DNA from 2 places in the Streptococcus equinus genome. Region 1 is predicted to be linked to the other one. Evidence: riboswitches for the same ligand, from Rfam matches in the RefSeq annotation. Region 1 holds a riboswitch; the other holds the start of a gene.

The links. Region 1 has a riboswitch for thiamine pyrophosphate ahead of thiT (energy-coupled thiamine transporter ThiT). Riboswitches for the same ligand answer to the same signal wherever they lie in the genome.
Region 2: another riboswitch for thiamine pyrophosphate. It lies ahead of thiW (energy coupling factor transporter S component ThiW); the one in region 1 lies ahead of thiT (energy-coupled thiamine transporter ThiT).

The regions. Positions count from the first base shown of each region.
Region 1 covers NZ_CP185763.1:1,584,670-1,600,352, reverse strand. The annotation lists gene ACN0NP_RS08005 (NADP-dependent glyceraldehyde-3-phosphate dehydrogenase) at 55-1,485, opposite strand; gene ptsP (phosphoenolpyruvate--protein phosphotransferase) at 1,759-3,492, opposite strand; gene ACN0NP_RS07995 (phosphocarrier protein HPr) at 3,497-3,760, opposite strand; gene ACN0NP_RS07990 (putative ABC transporter permease) at 4,037-4,840, opposite strand; gene icd (NADP-dependent isocitrate dehydrogenase) at 4,919-6,094, opposite strand; gene ACN0NP_RS07980 (citrate synthase) at 6,118-7,236, opposite strand; gene acnA (aconitate hydratase AcnA) at 7,240-9,903, opposite strand; gene nrdH (glutaredoxin-like protein NrdH) at 10,187-10,414, shown strand; gene nrdE (class 1b ribonucleoside-diphosphate reductase subunit alpha) at 10,475-12,634, shown strand; gene nrdF (class 1b ribonucleoside-diphosphate reductase subunit beta) at 12,861-13,823, shown strand; TPP riboswitch at 13,892-13,990, shown strand; gene thiT (energy-coupled thiamine transporter ThiT) at 14,067-14,633, shown strand; gene ribE (6,7-dimethyl-8-ribityllumazine synthase) at 14,697-15,158, opposite strand; gene ribA (GTP cyclohydrolase II) at 15,171-15,683, opposite strand, start outside.
Region 2 covers NZ_CP185763.1:45,994-61,676, reverse strand. The annotation lists gene pdxT (pyridoxal 5'-phosphate synthase glutaminase subunit PdxT) at 1-92, shown strand, start outside; gene pcrA (DNA helicase PcrA) at 217-2,529, shown strand; gene ACN0NP_RS00280 (transporter) at 2,588-3,808, opposite strand; gene ACN0NP_RS00275 (helix-turn-helix domain-containing protein) at 4,029-4,892, opposite strand; TPP riboswitch at 5,059-5,148, shown strand; gene thiW (energy coupling factor transporter S component ThiW) at 5,311-5,886, shown strand; gene ACN0NP_RS00265 (class I SAM-dependent methyltransferase) at 5,890-6,603, shown strand; gene ACN0NP_RS00260 (HAD family hydrolase) at 6,557-7,237, shown strand; gene tenA (thiaminase II) at 7,238-7,918, shown strand; gene thiD (bifunctional hydroxymethylpyrimidine kinase/phosphomethylpyrimidine kinase) at 7,911-8,708, shown strand; gene thiM (hydroxyethylthiazole kinase) at 8,709-9,503, shown strand; gene thiE (thiamine phosphate synthase) at 9,496-10,128, shown strand; gene ACN0NP_RS00235 (O-acetylhomoserine aminocarboxypropyltransferase/cysteine synthase family protein) at 10,241-11,521, shown strand; gene ACN0NP_RS00230 (alpha-galactosidase) at 11,558-13,747, opposite strand; gene ACN0NP_RS00225 (AraC family transcriptional regulator) at 13,737-14,573, opposite strand; gene ACN0NP_RS00220 (glycoside hydrolase family 32 protein) at 14,716-15,683, shown strand, end outside.

The sequences.
Region 1 (15,683 bases):
TAAAAAACAAAAAAAAGGTCAGAACAAATGTTCCAACCTTTCTATTAATATCTATTATTTGGCAATGTCAAATACAGTAGATTTAACAGTTGTCATAGCTTCAATAGAGTATTTCACACCTTGTGTTCCAGCACCAGATTTCTTAGCACCAAGGAATGGGAAGTTATCTGTACCACGTTGAGTTTTGTTGTTGATGTGAACAGTACCCACTTCAAGTTGTTCAGCAATCTTGAATGCCAATGGGAAGTTATTTGTAAATACAGAAGCTTGAAGACCGTATTCAGATTTGTTTGAGATTTCAATTGCTTCTTCAACTGAGTTTACACGGATAAATGGAAGGACTGGACCAAATGGTTCTTCCCAAGCCAAACGCATATCAGTTGTTACATTGTCAAACAATACTGGGCTGATAAGGTTACCTTCGCGTTTGAATGAGATAACTTCTGTTGCTCCTTTATCTTGAGCGTCTTTGATAAGGCCTTCAACATAATCAGCAGCTTTTGTATCGATAAGTGGTGTAATGTCGGCATTGTCTTCTGGCATACCAACAGTCAAGTTTTTAACAAGAGCAGAAACTTTTTCAACCAATTTATCAGCAATGCTATCCATAACAAGAACACGTTTTACGGCAGTACAACGTTGACCTGAATAACCGTAAGCACCAGCTACGATATTTTTAGCAGCCAAGTCAAGGTCAGCATCTTCAAGAATGATAGCTGAGTCTTTACCACCAAGTTCAAGCATGATTGGACGCATACCAGCCAAGCGACCAATGTGTTCACCAACTGGAGTTGAACCTGTAAAGTTGATGTAGTTAACAGCTTCGTGTTCTACAATGTAGTCACCAATTACTGAACCACGTCCAGTGATTGTGTTAAATACACCTGCAGGAAGTCCAGCTTCAGCAAATGCTTCAGCCAAAAGAAGACCTGAGATTGAACCTTGCGTAGGTGGTTTAAGGGCAACTACGTTCCCTGAAATAAGGGCAGGAGCAATCTTAGAACCTGCAAGGTTAATTGGATAGTTAAATGGTGAGATAGCAAGTACCAAACCTACTGGTTCGCGACGAACAATAGCGATTTTTTTCTTGCTTGCTGGGTCAAAGCTGCCACCTTCAAGGACTTCACCTTCAAGACGAACTCCTTCTTCAGCTGCGTAGTTGATGATTTCAGCAGTACGGATAACTTCACCTACAGCTGATTTGTAACCTTTCGCAATTTCTTTTGAAAGTACTGCACCGATTTTTTCAGCATCACGCATCAAAATATCTGCTGCTTTGTGAAGGTATTCTGCACGTTCTACATATGAAAGTGCACGCCATGCTTTTTGAGCTGCTTTTGCAGAAGCATAAACGTAATCAACTTCTTCGTGGCTCATTGAAGGAACAGAACCAAGCTCTTCACCAGTTGCGGGAGCGTAAATTTTAATTTCTTCTTTAGAAAGTTTCCACTCACCGTTGACGTAATTTTTATACTGTTTAGTCAAGTGATATCTCCTTTAAATGTGATAATTCCATTTTATCACTTTTTTAACTTTTTTCAATATTTTAACACAAAAAAATTCTGAAAATTTTGACAAATACTTTGTACCTTCAAATTTTCATATTTATAAAATTACTGAATAAAGTTTACTAGCGATAAAACCTTCTTCCAAAAAAATAATACACCTTAAAGTCGACTCCAAGTCAAGTATTTTTTAACACTTTTATAACAATTATAAAAAAGAACCTGAGATAATTCTCAGATTCTTTATATGTTATTAGTCAACGTTAACGTATTCTTTGCTAAGTTCAAGAACTTCTTCCATTGTTGAACATTCTGTAAGAGCACGGTTAGCGTATTCTTGCATTTTAGCTGTGTCAAGTTTCTTCATCAAGCTACGAGTACGAAGAATTGATGTAGCTGACATAGAGAACTCGTCAAGTCCCATTCCGACAAGAAGTGGAACAGCTTTTTGGTCACCAGCCATTTCACCACACATACCAGCCCATTTACCTTCAGCGTGAGCTGCTTTGATAACGTTGTTAATCAAACGAAGGATTGATGGGTTATATGGTTGGTAAAGGTATGAAACTTGTTCGTTCATACGGTCAGCAGCCATTGTGTATTGGATAAGGTCGTTTGTTCCGATTGAGAAGAAGTCAACTTCTTTCGCAAATTGGTCAGCAAGCATAGCTGCAGCTGGGATTTCAATCATGATACCAACTTGGATATCATCTGAAACGGCAACACCTTCAGCTTTAAGGTTAGCTTTTTCTTCATCAAAGATTGCTTTAGCAGCACGGAATTCTTTAAGAAGTGCAACCATTGGGAACATGATACGAAGTTGTCCGTGTACAGATGCACGAAGAAGTGCACGGATTTGTGTACGGAACATTGCATTTCCTGTTTCTGAGATAGAAATACGAAGTGCACGGAATCCAAGGAATGGGTTCATTTCGTTTGGAAGATCAAAGTATGGAAGTTCTTTGTCTCCACCGATATCCATTGTACGAACGACAACTGGTTTACCGTTCATGCCTTCAAGAACTGCTTTGTATGCTTCATATTGTTCATCTTCAGTTGGGAAATCTTGTGAATCCATGTACAAGAATTCTGTACGGTAAAGACCAACTGCTTCAGCACCATTAGCGTTTACACCTTCAACGTCTTTAGGTGTACCAATGTTAGCTGCCAATTCGAAGTGTTTACCATCTGCTGTCACTGTTTCAGCGTCTTTAAGAAGAGCCCATTCAGCTTTTTGTTTAGCATATGCTTCACCAGCAGCTTTAAATTCAGCAATTTCTTCATCTGTTGGGTTAATGATAACATCACCTGTGATACCGTTTACAGCAACGATATCGCCATCTTTAACACGGCTAGTGATATCATTTGTACCAAGAACAGCGGCAATTTCAAGAGTACGAGCCATGATAGCTGAGTGACTTGTACGTCCACCAATGTTAGTAACAAAGGCTTTAACAAATTGTTTGTTCAATTGGGCAGTATCAGAAGGTGTCAAATCGTGTGCAATAACGATTGATTCTTCATCAATTGTTGCAGGGTTTGGAAGTTTAGCACCGATAAGGTGAGCCAATACACGTTTAGCAACGTCGCGGATATCTGCGGCACGTTCTTGCATGTATGGGTTGTCTTCCATTCCTTCAAAGATAGTGATGAACATGTCAGTCACTTCTTTAAGTCCTGCTTCTGCGTTAACTTGTTTTGCACGAATAGTTTCTTTAATTTGGCTGATCATTTCTGGGTCAGCAAGAACCATTAAATGTGCGTCAAATACGGCAGCTGCTTCTTCGCCAAGTGTTTCTACTGCTTTTTCACGTATAATAGAAAGCTCGTCTTGAGATGCTTTCAATGCTGCATCTAGGCGAGCTTCCTCTGCACTTGTATCTTCAACTGTAACAGTTTCAAATGACAAATCAGGTTGAACGAGTAGATACGCTTTAGCAACAGCAACACCATCAGATGCGGCAATTCCTTTAAGCATTTCTGTCATTTTCTTAAGCCAATCCTTCTTTTGTCATTGTTTCTTCGATTGCTGCAAGTGCGTCATCAGCGTCTGCACCTTCAGCTGAGATAGTAACGTCAGCACCTTGACCAACACCAAGGCTCATAACACCCATGATTGATTTAAGGTTTACTGCTTTACCTTTGTAGTCAAGAGTGATGTCTGAAGCAAATTTGCTAGCTGTTTGAACAAGCAAAGTAGCTGGACGTGCGTGAATACCTGTTTCTGCAACAATGTGAAAATCTTTTGAAGCCATATTATGGTTCTCCTTTTATTTGTGTTTTTTCGGATTATCTTATGATAACCCTTACAAGCCATAATTATAGCATAAACACTTTTTTATTTCAATAGTTTCACGCTCTGTATGTGCTTTCATTTTTGAAAAAATAAGGAAAATCAGCACTTTTAACATGCAAATTTTTTGTTTTTCTGGAAAATAAATTTGCAAATAGGTTTAAATAATTCAACATAACATTATTTTGTAAATAAAACAAGCCTGAAACAATTTGATTTCAGACTTTTGATGAATTAATTAATGGTTTTTCTTTTCTGCCTTTTTCTTCTTCAAAGCTTGTGTTTGTTTTCGAATTTCATTGAAGAATGGCGCTGTTGTCAAACTAAATTGACTATAGTTTCTAAGCATACGACGTTGGTTGAAACGAAAAGGTTGAACACCCTTGATTTTTAAATTTTCATTTAAACGCAAACGAAGATTTTCCAAACGCTTAGCGAATACTTCTTTTTGTTTTGTCCAATCATTGAATTCTTCTCTGACAGATTTTAACATTTTTGCTTGCTCTGTTCGAACATAGTTTTCAAACGTTGCTGCTGCTTGTTGGAATTTTACGGTATCCATGACAGTCCAAATCAAGTCAGCCGTCATCATGCTGACAATTCCAAGAGCATACCAGATATTTAACCGCTCAATGATTGACATGACAACTGGCTGAACCCATTTTACCAAGATAAGAATACTAAAGCCCCAGAATAACGAAATCTTCGGAGCAATCCATCCTCTGATATTTCCCCATAAGTGACTATAATCCCAAAGTTTCATATGGAAAAAGTACTCTAAAAACCAGCCAGCAATAAACTCAAAAAGGGTCGCAATGAGCATGCCGCTTAAGAACAGCCATAAAAGATTACTTTGAAACGGCTCCGTTGCTAGTAAAACGGTCGTGACCGCAAACCCATAAACAGGACAATAAGGTCCGACCAAAAAACCACGATAAGCAAATTTTTTATCCCTAATCGAACAGTAAACTGTCTCCCAAAGCCATCCGACAAATGAGTAAATAAAAAAAAGGAATACAATATCCGTTACTGAATACCCCATAACATTCCAACCTCTAAAAATAAAAACTATTTTTATTATAACAAAAAACCTAGAACAAGACTTGTTCTAGGTTAGCTTTTACATATTTTCGATTAGTTTTGCTGCAAAATCACTTGTTGAATACGCTTGTTTTCCTTGTGCTAAATCAGCAGTAAATTGCCCCTTAGCAAAAGTTGTTTCAATAGCTTTTGTAATCAGCGAAGCTACTTCTGTCCATCCGATATAATCAAACAACATACAACCTGACAAAAGAACAGAACATGGATTTGCAATGTCTTTACCAGCAATGTCAGGAGCCGTTCCGTGTGTCGCTTCGAAAATCGCATGACCAGTAACATAGTTGATATTAGCACCTGGCGAGATACCGATACCTCCAACTTGAGCAGCAAGCGCATCACTGGCATAATCTCCATTTAAGTTTGTCAAAGCAACAACGTCAAATTTTTCAGGATTAAGCAGAATTTGTTGAAGGAAATTATCAGCAATAATATCGTTGATAATTAATTTTCCATTTGCCAACTCATCAGCGTATTCACGTTCAGCAAGTTCATAACCCCATTTACGGAAACCACCTTCAGTGAATTTTTGAATATTTCCTTTATGAACGATTGTCACATGAGTCAAACCGTTTGTTAAAGCATACTCGATAGCGGAACGGATAAGACGTTCGCTACCTTCTTTTGAAATGGGTTTAATACCGATACTACTTGTTTCAGGGAAACGAATCTTCTTGACAGACATTTCATTTTGCAAGAACTCAATGACTTTTTTCACTTCTGCTGTGCCGGCTTCCCATTCAATACCAGCGTAAATATCTTCAGTATTTTCACGGAAAATAGTAATACTTGTCTTTTCAGGTTCTTTAAGCGGACTTTCAATTCCTTTAAAATAGCGAACTGGACGAACACATGCATATAAATCTAATTCTTGACGAAGGGTCACATTAAGTGAGCGAATCCCACCACCAACAGGCGTTTCAAGAGGTCCTTTGATAGCAATCAAATCTTCTTTAATAGTATCAAGTGTTTCTTTAGGCAACCATTCACCAGTTACTTCATGTGCTTTTTTACCAGCTAAAAGCTCATGCCACGCAACTTTTTTCTCACCTTGATAAGCTTTTTCAACCGCTGCATCAAAGACTGCACGCGCATTTTTCCAAATATCACGACCTACACCATCACCTTCGATGAAAGGGATAATCGGATGATTAGAAACAGCCAACTGACCATTTTCTAAAGTGATTTTATCTGCCATAATTCATTTTCCTTTCCTATCTTTTAACGTTCGTCAAGCGGTACATACTTCAAACCAAGTTCACCTTTGTAACGTGAACGAGGTCGAATAAGTTTGTTGTGTTTTTGTTGTTCTTGGATGTGAGCAATCCAACCTGACACACGACTCATCGCAAAGATAAGTGTGAAGATTGAACTATCAATGCCAAGCACATGATAAACCGTTGCTGAATAAAAATCGACATTTGGAATAAGACCCTTGGTATGCTTCATGTAGTCTTCAATTTCGCGTGACAAGTTATACCAAACTTCGTTTTCTGTGCCTTCTGTCAAAGCCTTTGCCATTTCACGAAGGTATTTTTCACGAGGGTCTTGTGTTTTATAAACACGGTGACCAAATCCCATGATTTTTTCTTGTGAATCAAGTTTTTCCTTAAGATAAGCTTTGGTATCACCCATTTCACGAATTTCTTTGAGCATGTCAAAGACACGTTCATTAGCTCCACCATGAAGTGGTCCTTTTAGTGTACCAATCGCTGTCGTCACACAAGAATAAATATCAGCTAAAGTTGAGGCACACACGCGCGCTGCAAATGTTGAAGCATTTAATTCATGGTCAGCATGTAAAACCAAAGCACGATTAAGGGCTTTAACTTGTAAATCGGTTGGTTCTTCTCCATTTAACATGTAAAGGAAATTAGCTGCAAAGCACAAATCTTTACGCGGTGCCACTGGTGTTTTGCCTTCACGTAAGCGTGCAAAAGTAGCGATAATTGTTGGCATCTTTGCCATCAATTGAATAGATTGTTCGTATGTTGCTTCTTCAGAGTTATCTTCGGCATTGATATTATAAACACCAAGGAGACTGACAGTTGAGCGAAGTACACTCATTGGATGCAAATGATTACGTGATTGAATCATAATACATTGCACAACGGCATCGCTGATTTCATAGTTATCGCGTAGCAATTTTACAAAATCATCAAGTTCTGTTTTATTTGGCAAATGCAAATTCCAAAGAAGGTAAATGACTTCTTCAAAGCTAGCATCGTTATCCATTAATTCTGAAATATTGTAACCTGCATAAGATAAATTATCATCAATAATTGAACTAATACGGGTATTGCAGGCAATTAAATCTTTTAATCCACTTGCTCCTGTCATATATTAAGCACCCCCTAATTTCTTTCTAACAACCATTGGTAGAATACCACCGTTTTTGTAATAGCGGATGTCAGCATCAGCATCAAAACGTACCATGGCTTTAAAGTGTTTTTCACCTGACTCATCACGTGCAACGATATCAACAATATCGTGAATGCCAGGATTTTCTGAAAGGTTAATATCATAAGTTTCGTAGCCTGTTAAGCCAAGACTTACAGCGGTATCTCCTTCTAATAATTGAAGCGGCAAAACGCCCATCATTACAAGGTTTGAGCGATGAATACGTTCAAAACTTTCAGCAAGCACAGCTTTGACACCAAGAAGGTTTGAACCTTTTGCTGCCCAGTCACGACTTGACCCCATACCATAATCTTTACCAGCAATCACTAATGTGCCAACATTATCTTCCTTATAATGCATAGCTGCATCGTAAATTGGCATAAGCTCGCCTTTATATTTTGTGTATCCACCAATTTTTCCATCAGCCAATTGGTTTTGGATACGAATATTCGCAAATGTGCCTCGCATCATGACTTCGTGATTACCGCGACGGCTACCATATGAGTTGAAATCAAGATAATCAACACCGTGTTCTGTCAAATAGTTAGCAGCAGGGCTATTTCTAGCAATGTTACCTGCTGGAGAAATGTGGTCTGTTGTCACACTATCACCAAATTTTGCTAAAGGTTTCAAATTTTTAAGCGGTTTGATAACCAAATCATCACCTAAATGGTCAAAATATGGCGGATTTTGAATGTAAGTTGACGCTTCATTCCAGTGATAAATCTGGCTTTCTTCAGTTGGAATTTGATTCCATTTTTCACTATCAGTAAAGACATGTTCATACTCATGTTCAAACAATTCACGAGTGACAAATTTATCAACGTATTTGGCAACTTCGTCATTTGTTGGCATGATGTCTTTAAGGTACACAGGCTCATTATTTTGGTCGAAACCAAGCGGCTCAGTTGTCAAATCAATATTCGTATTTCCAGCAAGCGCATAAGCCACAACTAGCGGTGGACTAGCAAGGAAGTTTGCTTTGACGAGTGGATTAACACGACCTTCAAAGTTACGGTTACCTGACAAAACAGCTGATGCTAGCAAGTCAGTGTCAGTAATAGCTTTTGCAACTTCTGGACGAAGGCTACCTGAGTTACCGATACATGTCGTACAACCATATCCAACAATGTTAAAGCCAAGCGTATCAAGATAATCTTGCAAACCAGAATTACGAAGATAGCCTGTTACTACTTTTGAACCTGGAGCAAGCGACGTTTTGACCGTTGGAGCTACGCGCAGCCCTTTTTCAACAGCTTTTTTAGCAAGTAGTCCAGCTGACATGAGCACGTAAGGATTTGAAGTATTCGTACATGATGTGATAGCTGCAATAGCAACATGTCCAGTCTTGATTTCGACATCTTTGTCTTCAAAATGAACGGTTGCTGTTTTGTTAATCTCATCAGCCCCCAAGCCAAATCCTTGAACACCGGCTTCACGTGTTAAACTTTCTTGGAAGGTTTGCTTAGCTTGTGTCAAATCAATCAAATCTTGCGGACGTTTTGGCCCAGAAATGCTTGGCGAAATGGTAGATAAATCAATTTCAACCACTTTAGTGTATTCTGCTTGGTGCTCTGGATCGTAGAAAAGATTATTGTGTTTAGCATATTCTTTTGTTAGCGCAATATGGTCTTCATCACGATTAGTCAAGCGCATGTAATTAAGCGTTTCGTCATCGATTGGGAAATATCCGCATGTTGCCCCGTACTCAGGTGCCATATTAGCAATAGTTGCACGTTCAGCAAGACTAAGGTTTGAAAGACCATCACCAAAGTACTCAACGAATTTGCCGACAACTTTTTCTTGACGAAGCACCTGTGTCACTTTAAGTGCCAAGTCAGTTGCCGTCGCAATCTTAGGTAATTTACCAGTCAAACGAACACCAATAACTTCTGGAATTGGGAAGAACGAAGCCTCACCAAGCATAGCAGCTTCTGCTTCGATTCCTCCAACGCCCCAACCAAGAACACCAATACCATTAATCATTGTTGTGTGACTATCTGTACCAAACATTGAATCAGGATAAAGAACACCGTCTTTTTCAATGACCACATCACTGAGATACTCGATATTAACTTGGTGAATAATTCCTGTTGCTGGTGGGACCGCACGATAATTATCAAATGATTTTTCAGCCCATTTCAAGAATTCGTAGCGCTCATTATTACGTTTAAACTCCATGTTAATGTTGTCTTCTAGAGCTGTGTCACAGCCAAAGAAATCAACTTGAACACTATGGTCGATTACCAAATCAACCGGAATTTCAGGGTTAATCAATTCAGCATCTCCACCGTTTGCAACAATCGCATCACGCATTGATGCCAAATCAACGACAACTGGCACACCAGTAAAGTCTTGCAAAATAACACGACTTGGTTTGAATGGTACTTCGCCATGGATTTTTTTAGGATTATAAGTTGCTAAATTTTCAATGTTACTTTTTGTAACATCTACGCCATCATACTTTCTGAGTAAACTTTCAAGTAATATACGAATTGTATAAGGGATTCTTTTGATATTTCCTCCATAATGAGAAACGACTTCTTCAAGATTGAAATAAGAATAGTCATTCTCTTTGAAAGAAAATTTTGATAAAAATTCTGTCATGTACGGACCCCCGAATATAATTTTAGTGTTTTAATTATACAAAATTCAGAAAATTATGTCAACATTAATTTACAGTTCTGTGTCAGATTATATAACATGTCATGTGACGTCGCTAATTGAGCTAGCGAAAAGTACGCAAACACTATATTTTGTGCAGTTTTAAGTACTTTGGTACAAGATGTTGTGGTTTTGTAAGCTATATCATTTGCCTTTTTAGTATTTTTTGGATATTCTAATTAAACATTGATTTAAAAAAATATAACGAATTATGGAGGAAATCCTCATGACTAATAAAATTACACTTTTTTCAAAAAATAATTGCATGCAATGTAAAATGACCAAAAAACTTTTAGACAAAGAAGGTGCCAATTACCAAGAAATTAATATCGATGAGCAGCCTGATATGGTCGACTACGTTAAAAGCCTCGGCTTTACTTCTGCTCCAGTTATTAAGGCTGGCGACATTTCTTTTTCAGGTTTTCAACCAAGCAAACTAAAAGAGATTATCTAGATAAAAAATTCAAAATTAGAAAGGAATTACCACATCGATAATAAAGTGGTAACTAACTTTATGAGCCTCAATAATCTCGGCGACGTTTCATACTTTCGCCTAAATAACGAAATTAACCGTCCAATCAATGGTCAAATCCCTCTAAATAAAGACAAAGAAGCGCTTCAGGCTTTCTTTTTAGAAAATGTTATTCCAAATACGATGACCTTTGATTCCATCACCGATAAAATCAACTATCTGATTGAACATGATTACCTCGAAGAAGCTTTCATTCGTAGCTACTCCCCTAAATTTATCGAAAGCTTATCAAGAGACCTACACGCTCACCGTTTTCGTTTCAAATCTTTCATGGCAGCCTACAAGTTTTACCAGCAATACGCCTTAAAGACTAACGACGGGAGCCAGTATCTTGAAAGCATCGAGGACCGAATATTATTTAATGCCCTTTATTTTGCTGACGGCAATGAAGACTTGGCAAAAGATTTAGCTACTGAAATGATTAATCAGCGATATCAGCCTGCTACTCCTTCGTTTTTAAATGCTGGTCGCAGTCGACGTGGCGAATTTGTGTCATGTTTCTTGATTTCCATGACAGATGATATGAATTCAATCGGTCGTTCAATCAACTCAGCACTACAATTGTCTCGTATTGGTGGAGGGGTCGGCATTAATTTGTCAAATCTTCGCGAAGCTGGCGCTCCAATCAAAGGATACGAAGGCGCAGCATCAGGTGTTGTTCCAGTTATGAAGTTATTTGAAGACAGCTTTTCATATTCAAATCAACTTGGACAACGTCAGGGAGCCGGTGCCGTTTATCTTGATGTCTTTCACCCAGATATCCTAGCTTTCTTATCAACAAAAAAAGAAAACGCCGATGAGAAAGTCCGCGTCAAAACACTCTCACTTGGTATTACCGTTCCCGATAAATTTTACGAATTGACTCGTAACAACGAAGACATGTATCTCTTTAGCCCGTTTAGTGTTGAACGTGAGTACGGTGTTCCTTACAGCTATGTCGACATCACAGCTGAATACGACAACATGGTAGCCAATCCAAATATCGTTAAAACGAAGATTAAAGCGCGTGATTTGGAAACTGAGATTTCAAAATTACAACAAGAATCTGGTTATCCTTATGTGGTAAATATCGACACTGCAAATCGTACAAATCCTATCGATGGCAAAATCATCATGTCAAACCTTTGTTCAGAAGTATTACAAGTACAGACACCTAGCGTAATTAACGATGCTCAGGAATTCACCAAAATGGGAACAGATATCTCATGTAATCTTGGTTCAACAAACGTTGTTAACATGATGACTTCACCTGATTTTGGTCGCTCTATCAAGGCTATGACACGTGCCTTGACATTCGTGTCTGATACATCTTCTATCGAATCCGTTCCAACAATCAAGCACGGTAATGAGCAAGCTCACACTTTTGGACTTGGTGCTATGGGACTTCACACCTTCTTAGCCCAAAATCATATTCAGTACGGCGGTCCTGAATCCATTGAATTTACCAATATTTATTTCATGTTATTGAATTACTGGACTTTGGTGGAGTCAAATAATATCGCTCGTGAACGCAAACAAACTTTTGTTGGATTTGAAAAATCAAGCTACGCTGATGGCTCATATTTTGATAAATATATTACGGGTGATTATGTTCCAAAATCAGACCGAATCAAAGAATTATTTGCTAAGCATTTCATTCCAAGCGGAAAAGACTGGCTTGTGCTTCGTGATGCTGTCATGAGAGATGGGCTTTATCATCAAAACCGATTAGCTGTTGCTCCAAACGGGTCAATTTCTTACATCAATGATGTGTCTGCTTCGCTGCACCCAATTACGCAACGTATCGAAGAGCGTCAAGAAAAGAAAATCGGAAAAATTTACTACCCAGCGGCAGGGCTTTCAACTGAGACTATCCCGTATTACACTTCTGCCTATGACATGGATATGCGAAAAGTCATCGACGTCTACGCAGCAGCAACTGAACACGTTGACCAAGGTTTGTCACTCACATTGTTTTTACGCAGCGATATTCCAGAAGGGCTCTACGAATGGAAAACGCAAAGCAAGCAAACCACACGAGATTTATCAATCCTTCGTCACTATGCTTTTAACAAAGGTATTAAATCAATCTACTACATTCGTACCTTTACAGATGACGGGGACGAAGTCGGCTCAAACCAATGCGAAAGCTGTGTAATCTAACTGAACACTTGTTATTGGTCCTAAAGGACCTAATAACGAGACGGCAACCGCTAGGGCGGCTTGCCTAGTTCACTTACTAACTTCATCAATCGACTAGTATCGAGCCGATTGATTACGTGTCGTAACTCTTGCAAACTTACTTTGGTCCTAAAGGACCTAATAACAAGACGTTAAACACTATGTTATTCATTTATTAACTTTACTCAAATCCATTAGGAGAAAATAGATGTCACAAATATATTATAAAGCCATCAATTGGAACGAGATTGAGGATGTCATCGATAAGTCAACTTGGGAAAAGTTGACTGAACAATTTTGGCTTGATACTCGTATTCCACTGTCGAACGACCTCGATGACTGGCGCAAACTCTCTGACCAGGAAAAAGACCTGGTTGGCAAAGTCTTCGGCGGTTTGACGCTGCTTGATACCATGCAATCAGAATCCGGCGTTGAAGCTATTCGCGCTGACGTCCGTACACCGCATGAGGAAGCTGTTCTTAACAATATTCAATTCATGGAATCTGTCCACGCCAAATCTTATTCTTCAATTTTTTCAACGCTTAACACCAAATCAGAAATTGAAGCCATTTTCGAATGGACAAACAAGAATGAATTTTTACAGAAAAAAGCAAAAATCATCAACGATATTTATGAAAACGGCGATGCCCTGCAAAAGAAAGTTGCCTCAACTTTTCTAGAAACCTTTCTCTTCTATTCAGGCTTTTTTACCCCGCTTTATTACCTTGGCAATAACAAACTAGCTAACGTCGCTGAAATCATTAAACTGATTATCCGCGATGAGTCTGTCCACGGAACTTACATTGGTTATAAATTCCAGCTAGGCTTTAATGAATTACCAGAAGACAAGCAAGATGAGCTGCGTGATTGGATGTACGATTTACTTTACCAGCTTTATGAAAATGAAGAAAATTATACCAAATCACTTTACGATGAAGTTGGCTGGACTGAAGAAGTCATGACCTTCTTACGCTACAATGCCAACAAAGCTCTTATGAATTTGGGACAAGACCCTCTTTTCCCAGACACCGCTAATGATGTTAATCCAATTGTCATGAATGGTATTTCAACTGGAACTTCCAACCACGACTTCTTTAGTCAGGTCGGGAATGGTTATCTTCTTGGTTCGGTTGAAGCCATGAAAGACGGTGACTACAATTACGGGCTTTAATTTTCTTGAAAGCGATTAAAAAGTTCTTGACAAGTCATTTTTAAAAGTGCTAGACTATAGGTAATTAAAATTTCACAAAGGAGTGCTTCTGGCTGAGATCGCATGACGCGAAATCCTGATAACCTGATCTCGTTAGTACGAGCGTAGGGATTGTGACATGACTTTTTTAAAACGATGATTTGAAATCGCCTTGTACAATTATCAGATAAAAAGAAAGCTCCTTTGTATTAGAAGGAGCTTTTTATGTCGTCGAAAAATTCTCAACTGTCTGCTTTGATTGAGACTGCCCTTGTTGCTGCACTAGCCATGGCTTTATCTTATATTCCAGATTTTGCTAGCTGGTTCACACCTTCGTTTGGAGCTATCCCCCTAGTACTCTTTGCACTTCGCCGTGGTCCAAAATATGGTACTTTAGCCGGACTTATCTGGGGATTACTTCATTTCATTTTAGGTAAAGTTTGGTATTTGGCTTTATCGCAAGTTATCATCGAATACATCATCGCTTTTGTCTCAATGGGGTTAGCAGGATTTTTGTCAGTTCCGTTTCAAAATGCTCTTTCAAAAGACAATAAAGGACGCGCTTTATTTTACGCAACAGGTGGTGCTCTATTAGCTGTCTTTGTCCGCTATTTTTGGCACTTTGTAGCTGGTTTTATCTTCTGGGGAAGCTACGCTCCAAAAGGTATGTCACCTTACTTATATTCGTTTACGGTCAATGGCACAGCTGGTCTTCTAACTTTGGTTTTCGTCATTTTAGCACTAGCCATTATCATTCCGACACAAGGAAAAATGTTTTTAGTTAAGAGATAATCTCTTCTTTTTGTTTAATACTAAAAAGCTAGGACAACTTCCTAGCTTTTTCTCGTTTTCAACTTAAAGTTGTCTTGCTAAGTCAATCATTTCAAGCACACCTTGCGCACATTCGCTGCCTTTATTTCCAGCTTTTGAGCCTGAACGTTCGATAGCTTGCTCAATATCTTCAGTCGTAATCACGCCAAACATAACTGGAATGTCACTAGTAAGATTAATCTGACCAACACCCTTAGCCACTTCGTTACAGACAAGGTCGTAGTGGCTGGTTGACCCACGGATGACACTACCAAGTGTGATGACACCGTCATATTTTCCACTCGCCACAATTTTTTTCGTCATAAATGGAATTTCAAAAGCACCTGGAACCCAGTAAACATCAATGTCTTCTTCAGACACTTCATTACGAATCAAGCCGTCCATTGCTCCACCCAATAATTTTGAGGTGATAAATTCGTTAAAACGTGCGACGACGATAGCAATTTTGACATTTTTTCCAATAAATTTTCCTTCAAATGTTGTCATGATAGTCACTCCTTAAATAATGTGTAATAAATGATGAAATTTTTCTTGTTTGGTTTGTAGGTAAGCTCGATTTTCTTGGTGAGCCGGCACCTGTAAAGGCAAGCGTTCAACAATCTCAATGCCAGCAGCCGTAAGTTGTTCCAGCTTATCAGGATTATTTGTCAAAAGCCTGATTTGTTGGATTTTCAAAAATGATAAAATATCTGCAGCAATCTGATAATCACGCTCATCAGGTGCAAAACCCAACTCAACATTGGCATCATAAGTATCAAAACCATTTTCTTGCAGCTGATAAGCTTTGAGCTTGTTCTTTAGTCCGATGCCACGTCCTTCTTGGCGAAGATACAAAATTGCTCCACGACCAATTTCATTGATTTTCTTCATGGCAGCGTGCAGCTGTTCCCCACAATCACAACGATATGACCCAAAAATATCCCCTGTCAAACATTCTGAATGCAGACGAAGCAAAAGCGGTTCAGCAGATGTCAACTCACCTTTTGACAACAAGATGTGCTCACGATGAAA
Region 2 (15,683 bases), 390 kb from region 1:
AAAATCAAATTGCTTTAGCCTATCACCCAGAAGTTGATAACGATAATAGCATTCATTCATATTTCTTAAAGATTTGTCAAAACAAAGAATAAGCAGCAAAGACTATTTCTCCAAAAAATGGTACAATAGATAAGCATTATTTAAAAATGAAATTATTGATATAGAGAGGAATAAATCGCGGATATTTTAGCAGTTACATGTCCGTGAAAGTATACGATGAATCCTTTATTAAATGGTATGAATGACAAGCAGGCCGAAGCTGTAAAAACAACGGAAGGTCCGCTTTTGATTATGGCAGGAGCTGGTTCAGGTAAGACACGTGTGTTGACACATCGAATCGCCTATTTGATTGATGAAAAATTTGTCAATCCTTGGAATATCTTAGCGATTACTTTCACCAATAAAGCGGCGCGTGAAATGCGTGAACGTGCGATGGCTTTAAATCCAGCAACAGCAGATACTCTGATTGCAACTTTCCACAGTATGTGTGTTCGTATTTTGCGCCGTGATGCTGACCATATTGGCTATAATCGCAACTTTACGATTGTTGATCCTGGTGAACAACGTACGCTTATGAAACGAATCCTTAAAACGCTTAATCTTGATCCTAAAAAATGGAATGAACGTGCGATTTTGGGGACAATTTCAAATGCTAAGAATGACCTTCTTGATGAAGTTGCCTATGAAAATCAAGCAGGTGATATGTATACGCAAATTGTAGCCAAATGTTACAAAGCATATCAAGCAGAACTTCGTCAAAGTGAAGCTATGGATTTTGATGATCTCATCATGTTGACGCTTCGTTTGTTTGACCAAAATCCTGATGTCTTGGCATACTATCAACAACGCTACCAATACATTCACGTTGATGAGTATCAAGATACTAACCATGCACAATATCAGTTGGTCAAACTTTTAGCTTCTCGTTTTAAAAATATTTGTGTCGTCGGTGATGCAGACCAATCTATTTATGGTTGGCGTGGTGCTGACATGCAAAATATTCTTGATTTCGAAAAAGATTATCCAGAAGCTAAAGTGGTTATGCTTGAAGAAAACTATCGTTCAACTAAGAAGATTCTTCAGGCAGCAAACGCTGTTATCAATAACAACCGCAATCGTCGTCCTAAAAATCTTTGGACACAAAATGCTGATGGTGAGCAGATTGTTTACTACCGTGCGCGTGACGAACGTGAAGAAGCCGTTTTTGTAGCCTCAACTATTGATAACATTGTCCGTGAACAAGGTAAAAACTTTAAAGATTTTGCGGTTCTTTACCGTACGAATGCCCAATCACGTACCATTGAAGAAGCTTTGCTCAAATCAAATATTCCTTACACAATGGTTGGTGGTACGAAGTTCTACAGCCGTAAAGAAATCCGTGATGTCATTTCATACTTGAATGTCATTGCAAATACTGCTGATAACATTAGTTATGAACGCATCGTTAATGAACCAAAACGTGGTGTTGGTCCTGGTACACTTGAAAAAATTCGTACTTTTGCTAATCAACAAAATATGAGTTTACTTGATGCATCGGCTAATATCATGCTTTCTGATGTTAAAGGAAAAGCAGCGCAAGCTGTTTGGGAGTTGTCTAATTTGCTCATGAATCTTCGTGATGATTTAGACAAATACAGTGTGACTGAATTAGTTGAAGCAGTCCTTGACAAGACTGGCTATCTTGATGCCCTTCGTGTGCAAAATACTCTTGAAAGCCAAGCACGTATTGAAAATATCGAAGAATTCTTGACAGTTACGAAAAACTTTGATGAAAATCAAGATGATGCTCCAGAAGATGAATCTGGTATTGACAAACTAAGCCGTTTCTTGAATGACTTGGCTTTGATTGCTGATACTGATGATGGCGATGCTGAGACAGCAGAAGTGACTTTGATGACATTACACGCTGCAAAAGGTTTGGAATTTCCAATTGTCTTCTTGATTGGTATGGAAGAAGGGGTATTCCCACTTTCTCGAGCTGCTGAAGACCAAGACGAGTTGGAAGAAGAACGTCGTTTAGCTTATGTTGGTATCACTCGTGCAGAGCAGTTACTTTTTGTGACAAATGCTAATACACGTACTTTGTTTGGTAAAACAAGTTACAATCGTCCATCACGCTTCATTCGTGAAATCGATGATGAGCTATTGCAATACCAAGGTTTAGCTCGCCCAGCTAATTCCTCATTTGGAGTACGCTATAGCAATAGCAATGATAACTCAATGTCGTTTGGTAAAGGCATGAGTCTTCAACAAGCTCTTCAAGCACGTAAAGCAAAAGTTCAACCAACGACACGAGCAGCACAGCCATATTCAAAAGCTGTTAAAGGGGTTCCGTTTGGTCAATCAGCTAGCGCTTCAAAAGAAGCAGTCGACTGGCAAATTGGAGATATCGCTCATCACAGAAAATGGGGTGATGGAACTGTCCTTGCTGTCTCTGGAACAGGTAAAACACAAGAACTTAAAATTAATTTCCCAGAAGTCGGACTCAAAAAACTACTGGCTAGTGTCGCACCGATTGAGAAGAAATAGACTGATATATAGAAAAAGGAATCTGAAGACTAATCTCAGGTTCTTTTTTCATTTTTAATTATTTTCTTGACTTTGAGAATTTAAAAATAATAACTGTAACAATAAGAAATGTAAACCAAGTAAGTGTAATGTTACACGAAGATAAACTGCTAAATAAAACAGTCCCAATAGGAAGTGATAGGGTGAATAGAAAGGATAAGAAGTTACTTGTCTGAGCCAAAGACTCAGTAGGAATATTACTTAATAATAAAGAACTAATTTTAGGGTTGACTTTACCCACCAGATAGCTTGCAAATCCTAGTAGCAGAATACCGAAAATTAAAGGCAGATGAATCAGATTTGAAAGACCAACGAAAAAGAAGATTAGCGCATTAATCTTTAGCAACTCTCTAATTGATTTTTGAGAAAAATAATCGTGTGGTGTTAAGCTTCCTATCAAAATACCACCAACTAAGATAAACTCAATAAGGAGTAGTGCTTGACTGTAAGAAAAATGACTAATATTTGCAGTTAGTAGCCAAATATTATAAATGGCATTAACTGAGCCGCTGAGCATATTTAAAAAAAGAATTGACAAAATTAGGCGACTAAAATCGAGTGCACTAGTCTCATTAAAAATTAGCATCACGTTGTGATATAAAGATGAAAAATGTTTTTTTAGTGACTGTTTTTCGTCTTTAGGTAAGACATCATAATTTGTATTATCTTTGATGAGTAATACAACAAGCGCTGACAGTGAAAACGATAACGCATTGATAAGTGCAACAAGTGAAAAATTATGCTGAGAAATCTTTAGCAACCAAATACCTAAAGCTTGTCCAGAAAAACTGCAGATATAAGTGATGAATTGCGTAAAAGAATAGGCCTCGGTTAAATCCTCTTGGAAAACATATTTTTGAATGACAGGCATTCGTAGGCCATTTGAAAAATCACTTAACACATCACTAAAAATGTTAAAAAGACAGATAAAAGAGAAAGCCAGCAAACTAGGCTCAGTGATTATGAATGCTAAGAGTGTAAAAATAATTGATTGAACAAAACCAGTGATGACAATCCATTTCCTTTTAGCTTGGATTTGATCAGCTTTTACGCCAACCCAAATGGTAAAAAGTGTCGGAACAACCATGGTTACATTGGCGATACTAACCATAATTTTCGAATGAAAAACGGTAGCAGCATAGATAACAAAAACAATATTATATAAGGAGGATCCAATAGTATTTAGAAAACGAGAAATGGTTAGAAGGCTATAAATTTTATTTTTAAAAAATAATATCATCATTTTGTCTCCTTAATTGATTTTGAAACATTATAATATGTTTTTCTTTTAAGAAGGCAAAATGTTGAATATATTCAAAATGATAGTACAAAAAAACAGCTCAAGGAGCTGTTTTTCTGTGAAACTATATAAACGAATTGAGTCACTATCACTATTTATGAATTTTAGTTAAAAATAACATTTTTATCGTCATAGGAAGTTTGAATATATTCAAAAGCTCCTAATTGTCATTGCTTTTAATGGCGTTTTGCATGCCAGAAGTGTAATAGTCAGCAGCTGAATGACAATCTAAAATCTTTAAAACTTGAATCGCATCTTTCATTTGTTTCATACCAGATTGCTTCTGACCTTGTTTGTAGTTAAATAATCCCTTTGCCCACAAGTAAATTATTCGATAGTAGGCTTCACTTTCTTGATAAAAGTGTTTTTGAATTTGTTTGTCGAAGTAGTTAGCATTGATAAAATCATTTTCATCGATACAAAGAAGAAAACCATTAAGTAGCATTGTATGAATGATTTTTCGATTTTCTTTGATTTCTCCTAAAAAGTCTGTTTTTCGGAGACATTCTCTAGCATACATAGTAAACAACTTAGGAGATAATAAGGTTGAGCAGGTAGAAAATAAAGTTAGCTCATAATTACCCCATATTTCGGTATCAAAAAGGTAGTTGTAAAGAAATGTTTCTTCCTCAGATGTTAGTTCAACGCTATCATTAAAGGCTTTTAAATGAGCTTTAACAATTAGTGCATAAATCATATCTGTTTCCTTATTTTGATGGCTTTTAAGCTCATTCTCATACAATTGTTGTAAGCCAGCACAGTCAAGTTTTTCTTCAAGAGAATAAATCTTTTCTTGTAATTCTACTAGGTCGTTTTTTAAAAATCCTCTGGTCAGGTAAAGGAATTCATTGATTTCAATGTGAGTATTTTCAAGTGCAATAAATAATTTTTGAGCAGAGATATCATTTTTTCCACTTTCAAATTTAGAAAGCATTGAAGGAGAGAATTGCTCGCCAGAAGCTTTAGCAAGTGAAATATGTCTCGCTTCTCTTAATTGTTTGAAAGTTTGTCCCAAATATTTCATATTTTACTCCTGTTATTGAAGTTCTTTTGTACAAATTATACCTTTTTTCTGACAATTCACAAGAAAAAGCAGGAATCATCGATAGATTGTGTGTGTTGTGCTAAAAAAATTTCCTGAAAGCACTTGCAGTATAAAAAAGATTGTGGTAAAGTATCTGTGTAATTAAATATGACATTTGGGGTGCGTAAAAGCTGAGATTATACCCATTGAACCTGATGCAGTTAGAACTGACGAAGGGAAATGTGTAAGTTACAACGTTTTTTGTTGTACGTTAAAATCGATATTTGATAGTTCTTTTGTTCATTCAAGAGAGCTGTTTCGCAGTATTATAAATTAAACTCCATTTGAATTTTTTCAGATGGCGTTTTTTATTTTCTGTGAGCTTTGTGTGCTTTTTGGTGTCGAGAAAGGATTTTTTATGACGAGTAATCGTGTACACCGTTTATCTGCTTTAGCTATTATGATAGCTTTGGATTATTTACTAACACCGATTTTTAGAATCGAAGGAATGGTATTTATGTCAAGCGTTATGAATGTTATAGCAGGAACTTTTATGACACCGCTATATGCAGTAGCGATGGCTTTTATTGTTGCTATTATGCGGATTTTAACGCAGCCAGGTGTTGCAAGTGTTGCACCTTTAGCTATCATTGGTTCAGTGCCTGGGGCGTTTTTGGCTTCACATTTTTATCGGTTGACCAGAAAAGTTAGTATGTCTTGGTTTGGCGAATTTCTAGGAACAGGTTTGATTGGATCATTTATTTCAGCACCAGTTATGGTCTGGTTTTGGACTTACTCAGCAAATGGTGATAGTGAATTGTTAGCAAAAGCCTCACAAGCGCAATCATTATTTTTATTTACACCGAGATTTGTTTTGGCAACGTTAATCGGAGGTGCAATTGCTATGCTTGTTCTTCGAGGTTTGAGGTATTCAACATCTTTTATGAATTTAGCAAGATTATACGAAGTAGAAGAAATCGAAAGAGAGAGGTAAAAGATGACAAAAGCAAAAATGTTTGATGGTTATGCAGATGCTTATGATCAGTGGTTTATGACAAATAGTAATGTGTTTGCCAGTGAATTAAAGTTGTTACATCGTGCTTTGCATAATATTGAAAAAGAAAAAATTTTATCTATCGGTTGTGGTAGTGGTCTTTTTGAAAGTGCTTTACATAGACAATATGGAATTCAAGTAAAATATGGCATTGAGCCATCAAGTGATATGGCAACAATTGCCAGAAAACGTGGAATGACAGTTAAAATTGGTGATGCAGAAACTGCTACATTAGCAAAAGAATCTTATGATGTGATTTATTTAAATGGTTGTTCAAGTTATATCAAAGATTTATCGTCAGCTTATCAGAATTGTCATCAAGCTTTGAAAAAGGGAGGACATTTGATTTTATTGGATGTTCCAGTTGAAAGTGCTTATGGTATCTTGTATAAATTTGCTGCGCATGTAGGCGAATATAACAAAGAAATTTTTCGAGAGATTGCCCCAACTTTTCCTTACCCAATCGAGCTTGTTCGCTCTGCTATTTTCCATTCACCTCTTGAAAAAGAAGCGATTCTTCGAGACGAACTTGGCATGACAAATATTCGATATTTTCAAACCCTTACGGCTCAACCGATTTATACTAATGATTTTGTTGAAGAGCCGATTGATGGGTATGACAAAGGAGGTTATGTTGCTCTTGTCGCCCAAAAATAAAAATATTATTTTTCTAGATTTGGATGGCGTAATTTTTGATTCGTACGGCTTATGGGACGATGTGGTTAAAGAGCTTTTGGCTATGGCAAATGTTGATTATACTGATGAGATAAAAAAACATCTTTGGCGATTAAATATGCCAGAAGCGGAGTTGTATCTTGCAGAATTCTTCACATCACAAAATCTCGTCTTTCAAGAAAACTTATTAAAGAGTCTTCTGGTGGATGCTTATCGACAAGTGAGCCTAATGCCTAAGGCTTATGAGATGTTATCTGACTTACACCACCAAGGATTTTTGATTTACGCCGTAACATCAAATTATCAAGATTTAGCTCAGATTGGTTTAAAATCTTCAGGAGTATTGAAATACTTTTTTAAAATCATTTCCTGTATTGAAATAGGATTTCCCGATAAAACTGAGGATTTTTATCATTGTCTTTTGGAGAAAGAGAATTTACAAGACAAAAAAATATATTACTTAGAAGACAGTCTTAGAAATCTCAAAGAGGCTAAAAAATGTGATATAAATGGTGTATTTTTATCAAATCAAGATAATCCCCAAGATAGTTTTGAACATGATTTTAAAACCATTCAAACCTTAGATGAATTTATAGAGATAGTAAAGGAAAAGTAAATGATTAATGAAATGAAAGAACGAAGCCTTGTCTTCATTGATAAGATTTCTAAAGATGATTTTATTCAAGATATGGTAAATGGGACACTGTCTGAAAAGGCGATTTGTCATTATCTAAAAGCAGATGCAATCTATTTAGAAAAATTTGCTGATATTTATGCTCTTTTGTTTGCAAAAATTCCTGATAAAGCAAGTAAGAATTTTTTCTTAGGACAAATTGATTTTATTTTTAACCATGAAGTTGGTGCTCATCATATTTTGGCTAAAGCTGCTGGTAAAGAGTATCATGATATCATTGCAGATAAGGCATGGTATCCAAGTTCAGATCATTATATTAAGCATATGTATTATCAGCTTAATCAAGATAATCCAGCTTATATTTTAGCAGCCATGCTTCCGTGTCCATGGATTTATCAGCAAGTGGCTCAAAAAGTATTGGAAAGCGGAAAAGTTTCAGATGAGAATCCTTTTAAAGCTTGGTTTGATTTCTATGCTAAAGACGAAGCAACTGCTTGTTTGCCAACTTATTTTGAGCTATTAAGAACATATAGTAGCCAACTACCAAAAGATAAGGAAAAGGAAATCATTCGAGTCTTTTTGGAAAGTTGTCAGCATGAACGTCAATTTTTCCAAATGGCATATGATCAAGAAGAATGGCCAGAGGAGGTAAGAAATGTCTAAATTAAACGTAGCATTAACAATTGCAGGTACAGATCCGAGCGGTGGCGCAGGAATTATGGCGGATTTGAAGAGTTTTCAGGCGCGTGGTGCTTACGGAATGGCAGTAGTAACAAGCGTTGTAGCTCAAAATACACAAGGCGTTCAAGATATTTGTAATCTTGACCAAAAAATTCTAGATGAACAGTTAAAGAGTGTCTTTTCAGATATCACACCAGATGCAATCAAGACAGGAATGTTAGCTGAAGTTGAGACAATTGAGAGAGTAAGTCAGTATTTGAATACTATTTCTTGCCCATACGTATTAGACCCTGTTATGGTAGCAACCAGTGGCGACCGTTTGATTAGTACAGAAGCAGTTGAAGCTCTAAAAGAAAAGTTGCTGCCAATTGCCACTATAATTACACCAAATTTGCCAGAAACAGAAGTTCTTTTTGGAAAAGAATTGAAAGACGAGGCTGCAATTCTCGAAGCGGGAAAAGTCATTCAATCAAAATACGGTGTTAAAAACGTCGTCATCAAAGGTGGACACTTAGAAAAAGAAGCTAAAGATTTTTTATTCTTAGAAGATGGAGAAGTTGTCATGTTTTCATCGGAACGTATTCATACCAAGCATACTCATGGGACAGGGTGCACTTACGCAGCAGTCATTACAGCAGAGCTTGCTAAAGGCAAAAGTGTTCAAGAAGCGGTTGGGACGGCTAAACATTTTATTACTGAAGCAATAAAAACTGCACCGGAACTCGGTCATGGAAATGGTCCAGTCAACCATGTCAGCTACAAAGGAGACTAAATGAGCTATTTAGATGAATTGAGAAAACAAAATCCGCTAACGATTTGTATCACAAATGATGTTGTGAAGAATTTTACAGCTAATGGGTTGCTTGCACTGGATGCTTCGCCAGCAATGAGTGAGTATCAAAAGGATTTAGAAGACTTTTTGCCAAGTGCCAGCGGGTTACTTATCAATATCGGAACATTAAGTGATAAAACTTGGCAGCTGTATAAGGATGCCTTAGATATTGCCGAAAAAAATGGCGTCCCAACGGTACTTGACCCTGTTGCTGCAGGTGTTGGACCATATCGAAAACGAGTTGCAAATGATTTAATTGAAAATCACAAACTTTCATTAATTCGTGGTAACGCGGGTGAAATTGCTGCGCTTATTGGAGAAGATGTAGCAAGTAAAGGTGTTGATTCGGCTGACGTTGCGAACATTGGACAGCTTGCCTTAAAAGCACATAAACAGCTAAAACTACCAATTGTTATCACAGGAAAAACAGACGCTATCGCTGTAAATGGTCATGTAAAACTTTTGCATAATGGCAGTAGTCTCATGCCTTTAGTGACTGGAACTGGTTGTTTACTTGGTGCTGTATTAGCGGCGTTTATTGGTGTAGCTAGTGATGATTTACTTTCCTGCCTAGAAGAAGCGATGTCTGTTTATAACATAGCTGGAGAAATAGCCGAAAGAAATTCTGGTATTGGGCTACCAGGAAGTTTTCAAGTAGCTTTCATAGATGCACTCCATCAAATTTCGAATGATGACGTTGAAAGAATGAAAAAGGTTGAGGATTATTGTGAATAAAGAAGAATTAAGAGTCTATTTTATTTGTGGCACACCGAATTGTCCAAAAGGAATGTTTTTTAAGACTTTAGAGGCAGCGTTAAAATCGGGTGTGACTTGTTTTCAGCTTCGTGAAAAAGTAGATGGAGCTTTAATTGGAAAAGAAAAACTGGATTTGGCTCTCAAAGTTAAGGAGCTTTGTCATAAATACCACGTTCCTTTTATCATCAATGATGATGTTGATTTAGCTTTACAAGTTGATGCAGATGGCGTTCACATTGGGCAGGATGACATGCCAGTCACTGAAGCCCGCAAACTATTTTCAAACAAAATTATAGGTCTATCGGTTGGAAACGTGAGGGAATACCAACTATCCGAGATAGACTTGGTTGATTATATTGGGGTAGGTCCGATTTTCCCGACTCCATCTAAGTCAGATGCTGGGGAAGTGATTGGGTTAAAAGGCTTAAGAGAAATTCGTGAATTGGATAAAGTAATTCCAATTGTAGCCATCGGTGGGATTACAATTGGAGATGTTCCAGACATTTGCGAATCGGGTGCTGATGGTGTTGCAGTTATTTCAGCTTTGGCGAAATCAACTCAGGTTGAATTGGATACTCAACGGTTTGCAGAAGCCTTTCATTAAGGGTATAGTTTGAAACTATATCTAGTCTTTTTTAATAAGTATTAGTCAAGTTTTTTAAAAAAGTGTAAAATTGTACGTACATTCAGAAAATTTAATGATTGGAGTACATGCCATGACACGAAAATATAATTTTGAAACGTTACAATTACACGCAGGTCAAGAAGTCGATCCAACAACAAAATCTCGTGCAGTTCCAATTTATCAGACAACCTCATATGTTTTTGATGATGCCCAAGAAGGTGAAGATTTATTTGGATTGAAGAAGCCAGGTAATATTTACTCTCGTATTGGCAATCCGACAGTAGCTGTTTTTGAAGAACGTATTGCAGCTCTTGAAAACGGTGTTGGTGCTGTAGCGACAGCTTCTGGTATGGCAGCAATTACATACGCTGTGCTTGGGTTAGCTCATGCAGGCGATCACGTTGTGGCTGCGACAACACTTTATGGCGGTACTTTCAATTTACTTAAAGAAACCTTGCCACGCTATGGAGTTACAACAACATTTGTTGATGTTTCAAATTTGGATGAACTTGAAAATGCAATTCAAGAGAATACTAAGTTAGTTTTGATTGAAACCCTTGGTAATCCAGTTATTAATATCCCTGATATCGAAAAAATTGCTGATATTGCACACGCTCATAAAATTCCATTAGTCACAGATAATACGTTTGGAACGCCTTATCTCATTAATGTTTTCTCACATGGCGTTGATATTTCAGTTCATTCTGCAACTAAGTTTATTGGTGGGCACGGAACAACGATTGCAGGTGTGGTAGTTGATTCTGGAAACTTTGACTGGGAAGCTTCCGGCAAATTCCCGCAATTTGTTGATGAAGATCCATCATATCACAACATTAGCTATACACGTGATGTTGGTGCAGCAGCGTTCATCACAGCACTTCGTGTTCAATTGCTACGCGATACTGGTGCGGCTCTATCACCATTTAGCGCATTTCTATTGTTACAGGGTCTTGAAACATTGTCTCTTCGTATTGGTCGTCACCTTGAAAATACGAAAAAAATTGTCGAATTTTTGGATAATCATCCTAAAGTCGAAAAGGTTAACTACCCAAGTTTGCCATCAAGTCCTTACTATGAGTTAGCTCAAAAATATTTCCCTAAAGGTGCTGGCTCAATCTTTACTTTCCATATCAAAGGTGGTCAAGAAGAAGCCCACAAATTTATCGATAATCTTGAAATCTTTTCTGATTTGGCAAATGTCGCTGATGCTAAATCACTTGTCGTGCACCCAGCAACAACAACACACCAACAATTGTCTGAAGAAGATTTGCAAGCTTGTGGAGTCACACGTAATCAAATTCGTGTTTCAGTTGGTCTAGAAAACGCAGATGATTTGATTGAAGACTTACGATTAGCTTTGGATAAGATTTAAGGTGAAAAGAAAAGTGTCCTAGTAGTAGGGCACTTTTTAGTTACTTATTTTCTTTATATGGTATTTACAACTTTCCCAATCATTGTTAGGAAATTCTACATAAATACCAGAAAAGGCTAGTTCGCTACCAGAAATAACTAAATCGAGTTCAGAAATGTAGTAGTCAGAGTCTACATCTAAATAAGGGATTTTTAGTATCTCGTATTTTCGTGTGACTTTATTGAGATTTCTGAAGATGTATACAATTGACTCGAATTGAGTTGTAAACATCCAACTACAGATATTTGAATCAAATGGTGAAATAATTCTGTAGAAATTACTATTTTGAATGGTATCTCTTTCAGATTTGTATTCTTTGATATGATTTGAGATATATTTTTCTTCATCGTTGTTTAAATTGAGAATATCTAATTCATATCCCATATTTGTTGAGGAAGCAAGATTCATTCTTGATTTTAAAGGAGTAGATCGCATGGTTTGATGATTAGGAATTGCAGAGACATGACCTGTTAGTTGATATGGATGGAAAAGGTAGCTTGCTCCGTATTGAATAAATTGTCTATTTAATCCATCTGTGTTATCACTTGCCCATGTTTGTGGAAAATAGTATAACATGCCGTAATCAAGTCTCCCTCCTCCACTAGAGCAGTTTTCAAATAAAACCTCTGGAAAAGTTTTTATTAAATGATTCATAATACGATAAAGTCCAAGCATATAAAGATGTGAAAATGCTTTTGAATGTTGACTATTTTTTAATTGGCTCTCACTCTCGACAATATGACGATTCATATCCCATTTGATGTAATCGATTGAATAGGTATTAATGAAGTTAGTTAGAGTCGAGATAATATAATTTTGAACTTCTTTTTGTGTAAGATCTAGAACCCATTGTGAGCGACTAAAAAAGCAATCGTATTTTGGTGATTTCACAACCCAATTAGGGTGTTTTTTATAGAGCTCACTATTTGGAGAAATCATCTCTGGTTCAAACCAGATTCCAAATTTTAAGTTTTTTTGGTGTGCTTCTTTGATGATGTTAAAAAGGTTATTTGGAAATTTTGCTTTATCAACTTTCCAGTCGCCTAACGAGGATTTAGAAGATGTTCTTCCTTTAAACCAGCCGTCATCAAGAACAACAGCCTCAAACCCCAATTCTGATGCTCTATTGATAATTCCTAGCATCAATTTTTCATTGACATCATAATATGTCATTTCCCAACTGTTAATCAAAATAGGAGAAGATTTTTTTCGAAAAACAGGATTAATCAGGTGATCTTTGGTAAATTTATGAAAATTTTGTGCGAGACCATTTAGGCCGTTCGGGCTGTAGCTAAGAACTGCTTGGGGCGTTTGAAAGGATTGATTTGGTTGAAGAATCCAAGAAAATTGATCAGGGTTTAGTCCAATTTGAAGTCTTAGTTGATCGTACTGGTCTCTTTCAATTAGTTCAGTATGATTTCCGCTGTATATTAGAGTCATTCCATGAACATCTCCAAAAAATTCTGTAGCGTTTGCCGAAATTGCTAAATATGGTGGATATTGTGGGCCACTTGCTCCGCGTGATGTCCCAATTTTAAATTGTCCATGAGAAATTTTTTGACATTGAATTTGAAATTCATCTTGGTGTGAGCCAAAAAAACTATGACACAATTGATTTTGATAAGGTAAATCAAAAGAAGCACTAACCAAATGATTTAGAGTAAATGCCGCATTTCCAATATTAAATATTTTACTAGAGCGCACAATAACATCAGTGTGTTCAAAGATTGTATAAAAAAGTTGAACTTTTATTTTAGCAATATTATCAATCAAATTTATAATTAAAGTTTTTGCTGAATCGGTGTCATTTTTTCGAGCATGTGGTAGCTCATTGAGAATGATGGCATCATTAATAATTTCATAACTATCATAGTTAAGACGAATGATGTCACTACCATCAGATAGAGTAACTTTTATTGCTGGATTTTTATAATCACCCTGATAATCTATTGGAAATTCTTGAGGTAGAAATTCTAAAGAGAAATCAGGATTATTTGTGTCTGAAAAGGCAGCAAAAGTCCTTTTAGACATCTTTGCTTTATTGAGTTTATTGTAGGAATTTAGAGCATGTCCCCAATAGCAATGTTTCAAATAATTATTATTAACAATTTCAATAATATAGCTCATGTTGTCGTTCTTTAGGTGAAAAATATGATTATCTAAATCTACATGAATATTAATTGTCATTATTTTTTTCCTTTCTATATTCTCTTGGCGAAAGATTAGTTGATTTTTTAAAAAATTTTGAAAAAGCTAAAGCATCAGAAAAGCCCACTGAACTTGCTATAATATTTATGGGATCGTTTGTTTGGAGTAGCAATTCTTTAGATTTTGTAAGTTTCAAGTTGATAAGGTATTGTTTTGGAGTGATGCCTTGTTCTAATTTAAATATACTTGAGAAATAACCAGGGTGAATACCGACAAATTCTGCGATTTCTCGCATTTGAATTGGTTCATGATAGTGTAAATTCATATAATGTATAGCTAAAGTTGAAATCGATTGACTTGTTGAATAATCAAGTATGCCGATTTCTTCAATCAGTTTTCCTATTAGAGTGTATAACAGACCATTGATTTTAAAAAAAGATCCAAGAGATGTTTTCGAAACTTTTAATATATCATCAATGATGTTTTCATAAATTTGTGCGTTTTGACAATTAAAGACAAACTGATTTTTAACTGCAGCTTGATAAATAAAGTTCGATTTAATACCTAAAAAGCCTATCCAAGAATATTTCCAAGGATCAGTGCTGTCAGCTTTATAATGAAAACTATAACCAGATGGTATAATAAAAAGTTGATTAGCAGAAATAGCATACTCTTTTCCTTCAATGAAAAGAATTCCTTTTCCTTCTTTTACAAAATGAATGACATGATAATCTCTATTTCGTAAACCAAAGTAGTGATTGGGTTCACAGTACTCAATTCCACTACTATATAGGATTAAATCAGATATGCTTTTGTTGCTAAATTCGGTGAAGCGATCTGTATATTGATTAAGATAATGTTTCATGTTATCAGTATACAACAGCTTTTTTTAAAAAGGTATGTTATCTTAATATTTTCCATATATTACTTAAATTATCCTATGTTAAAGGACGGTGAAAGCGTTTAATATATTGGTTGTAAATATTAATTGCAACTAAGGAGGAACATTGGAAAATATTTATTTAAACAAGCTTCATTTAGAACCACCAAAGGGTTTGCTAAATGATCCAAATGGCTTATCATATTTTAGAGGAAAATACTATGTCTTTCACCAGTGGAATCGATTTGGCTTAAACCATTCATATAAAGAGTGGGGCTTATTTACCTCGACTGATTTATTAGAATGGAAACATGAAGGTTCGGCACTTTTACCAGATACTATTGAAGATAAAGACGGTATTTATTCTGGTTCGGCAATGGTGTGTAAAGATCATCTCTATCTTTTTTATACTGGTAATACCAAGAATAATGGGATTAGAAAATCTTTTCAAAAAGTTGCCATTAGTAAAGATGGTATGCGTTTTTTAAAAAATCCAGGTTTTACAACACCAAGCGGTTTGTCTGAGCATCATAGAGACCCTAAGGTTTTTAGGTATCAAGATTTATGGTGGATGATCGTCGGGAGTCAAATGACTTCTAAAAAAGGTGTAATTGCACTTTATCAATCAAAAAATTTGATGGATTGGACCTATGAAGGATTATTTTTTGCGGATGAACGCTTGGATCAGATGTGTGAGTGTCCTGATTTGTTAGATTTTCAGTCAAAGCAAGTATTAATTTGTTCACCTCAGAAAAGAGATGTTGTTACTGATTCAGCAATTTCTAGTTATTCAGCCTATATTTTGGGTTTTGTGGAGGAAAAGAAGTTTGAACGTATTTCAGATTTCATGCTACTTGATTACGGATTTGATTTTTATGCTCCACAAACGTTTAAAGATCCAAAAGGTCGCTATATAATGTTAGCCTGGATGAGTCGAATGACAGATGAGGAAGAAGAAAGATGTCCGACTAAACGTTTTGGCTATTTACATTGCTTGACAATGCCTCGTGAACTCATTCTAAAAGATGATCAATTAATCCAAAGGCCATTAGTAGAAATTTTAAATACTCAGGAGCTACTTAAAATCGATTCAAA